Regions from separate parts of the Planococcus kocurii genome, predicted to be linked through region 1. Evidence: riboswitches for the same ligand, from Rfam matches in the RefSeq annotation. Region 1 holds a riboswitch; the other holds the start of a gene.
The links. Region 1 has a riboswitch for preQ1 ahead of queC (7-cyano-7-deazaguanine synthase QueC). Riboswitches for the same ligand answer to the same signal wherever they lie in the genome.
Positions count from the first base shown of each region.

Region 2: it holds a riboswitch for preQ1, as region 1 does, so the genes downstream of both, queF (preQ(1) synthase) here and queC (7-cyano-7-deazaguanine synthase QueC) in region 1, are expected to answer to the same signal.

Region 1 covers NZ_CP013661.2:450,794-453,970, forward strand. Annotated here, with positions in the region: gene AUO94_RS02260 (universal stress protein) at 143-610, shown strand; gene AUO94_RS02265 (NADP-dependent oxidoreductase) at 663-1,601, opposite strand; PreQ1 riboswitch class I at 1,722-1,765, shown strand; gene queC (7-cyano-7-deazaguanine synthase QueC) at 1,772-2,437, shown strand; partial or broken gene queD (6-carboxytetrahydropterin synthase QueD) at 2,434-2,858, shown strand; gene queE (7-carboxy-7-deazaguanine synthase QueE) at 2,855-3,177, shown strand, end outside.
Region 2 covers NZ_CP013661.2:1,503,251-1,506,427, reverse strand. Annotated here, with positions in the region: gene AUO94_RS07400 (endonuclease/exonuclease/phosphatase family protein) at 1-827, shown strand, start outside; gene AUO94_RS07395 (queuosine precursor transporter) at 871-1,521, opposite strand; gene queF (preQ(1) synthase) at 1,534-2,028, opposite strand; PreQ1 riboswitch class I at 2,126-2,173, opposite strand; gene AUO94_RS07385 (cation diffusion facilitator family transporter) at 2,279-3,177, shown strand, end outside.

The DNA of each region.
Region 1 (3,177 bases):
GCTATTTATTTCTATTCATCTAATTACCATGTCAAAAGACGCCTTTAATTAGACAAAAAATTCACGAAATTACATCCAATTTAGCAGGAACTTAGATAGTTTTAGCGAATGTTTACAAAGAGAGATAAAGGAGGAATGTAGGATGACATTAAAATACAGTCAAATTCTTGTAGCAGTCGATGGTTCGAAAGAAGCTGAGTGGGCATTTAAAAAATCAGTTGGTATTGCTGGACGGAATAACGCTACATTAAATTTGGTAAACGTAATCGATACCCGTTCGTTCGCTGCAATTGAAGCGTACGATCGCTCGATTGCTGACCGTGCTCAAAAGTTTGCTGAAGATTTATTAGAAGAGTATAAAAAAGAAGCGTTAGCCGGTGGTGTTGAAAAAGTGAACATTGTTGTCGATTATGGTTCTCCTAAAACAATGATTTCAAGAGATTTGGCACAAAAAGTTGAAGCGGATTTAATTATCTGTGGTGCTACCGGATTAAATGCGGTTGAACGTTTCCTAATCGGTAGCGTTTCAGAACACATTGTTCGTTCAGCAAAATGTGATGTATTGGTTGTACGTACTGAAGAAGCTCAAGACGATGCACCAACAGGTTAATACGTAAAACGAAAAAATCCTTTCACTCATGTGAAAGGATTTTTTCGTTTTATTAAGATTTCACTTTGATAATAATTTTTCCGCGAGCATGATGAGTTTCGCTAAGTTCGTGTGCATCTTTTAACCCTTGCTCACTAAACTCAAACACGTGACCAATCGCAGGTTTAAATTCTCCTGATACAAACAAATTAGCCAGCTGATGTAATTGCTCACCGCTCGGCTCTAACCAAAAGCTGCTTGCTTTTACTTCGTGCTCTTGCGCTTTCTCTGCAGAAGGCTGACCTGCAATCGAAATCAGTTTCCCGCCTTTTTTCAAGACTTTGAAACTTTTATCTAGTACTTCTCCACCCATTGTGTCTAATACTGCATCAAAGTTTTCCAGTAACTCACTAAAATCTTCTTCACTGTAATTAATGACACGGTTTGCACCTAGTGATTTGACCAGTTCATCGTTTTTGTCACTTGCAGTCGTCGCTACATACGCTCCGATGCTGTTAGCAATTTGAATGGCCATACTTCCCACTCCACCGGCTCCCGCATGAATCAATACTTTATCTCCTTTTTTAACTTCGGCAAAGTCGACAAGGCATTGATAAGCAGTTAGCCCAGCTAATGGAATTGCCGCGCCTTCTTCAAAAGTCATGCTTTCTGGCATATGAGCTAATAGCTGTTCTTCTACTGGCACAAATTCTGCATAAGTCCCTTGACGTGTTGTCGCAGGTCTCGTAAAGACACGATCGCCTACTTTGAAATGCTTAACGTTTGTGCCAATTTCAGCAACCACACCCGCTGCATCCCAACCTAAAATAATCGGGAATTCCCAAGGTAACATTTCTTTTAAATAGCCTTCACGTAATTTCCAGTCAATTGGATTTATAGAAGTGGCATGAACTTCAACTAGCACCTGATTTTCGTTGATAGTTGGTTTTTCTACTTCTCTTTCTTTCAGTTGTTCTGTACCACCATAACTGTCGATAATAATTGCTCTCATGTCAAACATCCCCTTTCCTTATTCTATAAATATACCCTATTTCAGAAATAGTACACCTTCCGGAGACTTGCATTTATAGTCTTCTTTTCTGGTACATTATGTTATTATTAACACTGTTCGCTAAAAGAGGTTCGCAAACTCCCTCTCTAAAAAACTAAGGAGTGTTACAGATGAAAAAAGAAAAAGCAGTCGTCGTTTTCAGCGGTGGCCAAGACAGTACCACTTGCCTATTTTGGGCAATCAAGAATTTCAAAGAAGTAGCAACCGTCACTTTTGATTACGGCCAGCGTCATTCGGCTGAAATTGAGTGTGCCAGAAAAATCGCTGAAGAACTAGGTGTATCATTTAAGGTATTGGATATGACTTTGATCAATCAACTCTCAGCAAATGCGTTAACACGTGATGATATCGACGTGACCGCAGAAGATGGTGAATTGCCATCTACTTTTGTACCAGGCAGAAATCACTTATTTTTATCTTTTGCAGCAGTTTATGCAGACGCTATCGGTTGCCAACATTTAATTACTGGAGTAAGTCAAACCGACTTCAGCGGTTATCCCGATTGTCGTGATACGTTTATTCGTTCACTAAATGTCACATTAAATTTAGCAATGGACAAGCAGTTTATCATCCATACGCCGTTAATGTGGCTCGACAAAACCGAGGTTTGGGAACTTTCTGATACACTTGGTGCTTTTGAATTTATTCAAGACAAGACCTTAACTTGCTATAACGGCATCCCGAGCACTGGTTGTGGCGAATGTCCTGCCTGCAAATTGCGAAATGATGGACTTGCTCGCTATCAGGATAAAAAAATGGCTGGTGTTAGAGCATGATGCAGCAATTTTATCCGACAATTCCACACGATTTCCAATTTGAGCTCAATAAGGACTTTCATTTTTCAGCAGCGCATTTTATTCCAAGTGAAGAAGCAGGGAAATGCCAAGTCATGCACGGCCATACGTATCACCTCAACATTACAATCGCAGGTAACGAACTTGACGCCATTGGTTTTCTAATTGACTTTAAATTATTAAAAGAACTGATTCATAAAAATACGACCACAGTGTCTTGAACGATCATCCGGAATTTGCCACTAAATTTCCGACCACCGAGCTTCTTGCTAAGCAAGTGTGGCAGTCGATTCAAACGATGCTGCAAGCGACCAGCAACCGTCCCAACTGTCTGCAAGTTATCGTTCGTGAAACACCAACCAGTTATGTTGTATTCCGTCCGAAACAAGAGGACTTGTTATGAGAATTCCAGTGATGGAAATTTTCGGTCCAACCATTCAAGGTGAGGGCATGGTAATGGGACAAAAAACCATGTTTGTGCGCACAGCAGGATGCGATTATTCCTGTTCTTGGTGTGATTCTAAATTCACTTGGGATGGCACAGGCACAAGCGTCTCCAAACAACCTACTGAAATCGTTGAGGAACTCATCCAAACCGGTGGCAAGGCCTTTTCGCATGTCACCATATCCGGTGGCAATCCCGCTCTCCATAAAGGTATCGGTGAACTCGTTGATTTGTGCCATTTGCAAGGCTGGAAAGTGGCTGTAGAAACGCAGGCATC
Region 2 (3,177 bases), 1.1 Mb from region 1:
AAAAGAAAGCACCAATTGTCAAAGTTATGTCTTTTAACATTGCTCATGGGTTGGGGATGGATGGAGTCGTCGATTTGGAGAGGACCGCAGGAGTTATCGAGGAATCCTGTGCGAACATTATTGCCTTGCAGGAAGTTGACCGTTATTTTTCTGCTCGCAGTTCATTTGTGGACCAAGTAGAGTGGTTGAGCAAAAGACTTGGCATGCATGCGGCTTACGGAGCCAATATGAGTTTTGCACCTGAAGATTCAGAACGTCCGAATCATCAATATGGCAATGTCATTTTGAGTAACTACCCAATCAAATACGTCGAAAATCATTTATTGACTCAAGTTCCGTGTCCATTTGGAAATAATGAACAACGGGGTCTGTTAGAAACCATCATTGAAGTGGAAGGTAGTTATTTGAGTGTATTTAATACCCATTTAGCGCTGAAAGATGAAGAGCTAGCAGTTAGTGTTGATGAAATTTTGACCCTTACAGAAAAAACCCGCTTTCCACAAATTCTTGTTGGGGACTTTAATGCCCCACCTTCGAACGGTTATATGCAAAAACTCAACAGCCAGTTCAACGATGCTTTTTTGACAATGAAAAGAGGCGATGCCTACACATATCCCTCTCCTTACACAAATAAAGAAACAGCTGAGATTTTGTCTCCAGCAATACGAATCGACTATATTTTTTCAGATAGCGCTATTGATGTCGTACAGGTAGCCGTTATTGAGACGGCCGTTTCCGATCATATGCCGATTGTAGCGGATATGGTCCTGACTGGTGCGACAGTACACAGTAAAGATGGTTTGCAAAAAGAACGGGCAAAGGTCTAAACAGTCAAACTTCAGCATATATGATGAAAAAACCGGAAGCTCTCTATTGGAGAGCTTCCGGTTTTTGATGTCCGTAAATTTGATGGCCTGCTAGATCGCGTCTGCATAACTTGACGAGTAAATACACCAGTGGCGTGTCGGCTGCAGCCACGAGCCATTTGAATGCATATTGTGTCACAATCATGCCAAGTAATACACTAGTTGGCAAAGTGCCGTAAAAAGCGATGGTGATGAAAATGCTCGTATCGACCAATTGGCTGACCATTGTTGAGGCATTATTGCGAAGCCACAACTTGGAATGACCATGTTTTTCTTTCAGTTTATGGAAAATAGTGACGTCCAGGTTTTGACTAATAAAGTAAGAAACGAGACTGGCTACAGTAACACGAAAACCTGCAGAAAAGATGGTTTCGAATGATTCTTGATTCGTAAAAAAAGAAGCAGCTGGCAAATGAATAGCAAGAAAAATAAACGCCAGTGCACAAAGCTGTGTAACAAATCCTGCTGTAACGGTTTGTCTTGCAGCTTCTTTGCCATATACTTCTGCAATCGTATCTGTGATCGGGAAAGTGAAAACATAGACGATGACAGCAGCCGGTAAAACAGCCCATTCGCCGATACTGAATAATTTCACCGCGAGTATATTCGATAAGATTAACAAGCCGACAAATGCGCCGTTCAAATAAAGTAACATTTGCTGAGCTCCTTATCGATTGGTAATCGTTTCGGGATTCATGTCGTGATTCATCATCCGGTACGATGCCATTTCTTCGTATTTTGTTCCAGGTTGGCCATAGTTTGTGTAAGGATCAATCGACAAACCGCCACGTGGCGTGAATTTTCCCCAAACTTCGATATACCGAGGATCCATCAATTTGATTAAATCATTCATAATGATGTTAACAACATCTTCATGAAAATCTCCATGATTGCGGAAACTGAATAAATAAAGCTTCAGTGATTTGCTTTCGACTAATGTTTTGTCGGGAATAAAGCTCAAGTAGATCGTAGCGAAATCGGGTTGCCCAGTTTGCGGACAAAGGGAAGTAAACTCAGGACAATTAAATTTCACAAAATAATCACGGCTGTGCAGATTGTCGATGGGTTCTAAAATGTCTGGATCGTATTCAAATTTATACTTGGTGTTTTGATTGCCAAGCAATTCTAAATGCTCGAGCGTGTCTTCGTTTCTTCCTGCCATAAAAACGGCCTCCTTTTAGATGCCCGGTTAGGAAGAGGGTTATAAAAAACGGACAAAAGAAAAAGCCAAATCGCATGTGGATTTGGCTGAGTTTCGACAATCCATAGTTTTTTATAGAGGGTGAAATGCTATGAACCTCTCCCGTTGCCGGGGTATTTACTTTTTACTCATCTATCGTATAAGACTTACTATGCGTTGTCAATCGACCAAATTTGTTAACATATTAGCAACAGCCAAAGGAGAGGATCGCATGGGGCATGATCATGATCATTTTGAAACAGTTAGAAGCGGCAATAAAAAAGCTTTATCTATCGCACTTATCATAACAGCCGGCATCATGTTGCTAGAGTTTTTCGGCGGACTCTTCACAAACAGTTTGGCTTTAATTGCAGACAGCGGTCATATGTTGTCGGATACGGTTTCACTGGTACTGAGTTTGTCAGCTATTTGGTTTGCGGGAAGAGCAGCGTCTGCTAACAAAACCTATGGCTACTACCGTTTTGAAATTCTTACCGCCTTTATTAATGGTATTACGTTATTTGTTATGGCAGGTTTTATCATTTATGAAGCTGTCCAGCGTTTATATGAGCCTGCGGAAGTTCAAGGAGGTTGGATGCTAGTCATTGCGTCAATTGGTCTTGCTGCTAACGTATTGAGCGCGTGGGTGTTAAACCGTGGTGCCGATGTTCAAGGCAATCTTAATATGAAAAGTGCTTATATGCATATTATCGGAGATGCGCTTGGTTCAGTAGGCGCCATAGTAGCGGGCATGCTTATTCTGTTATTTGACTGGACGATAGCGGATCCGCTGATTTCGGTCGCTGTTGCGTTATTGATTTTGCGGAGCGCCTGGGGCATTCTTCAAAATAGCATTCATATTTTGATGGAGGGAACACCTGAGACGATTGATACGCAGCAAGTGAGAGAGCGGCTGCTTGAAATCGAAGGTGTGTTAGACGTTCATGACCTTCACGTGTGGACGATTACATCTGGCATGGACTTGTTTACATGCCACATTGATGTCGATGTCAATATACAAGAGCAAAAGGTTCTTCAAGAAGCTTTGAAATTGGTTTATGATGTGTGCGGAATTGAACATGCCACCATCCAAATTGAAAAAACCGACACTGTACACGACTCACTAAAGGT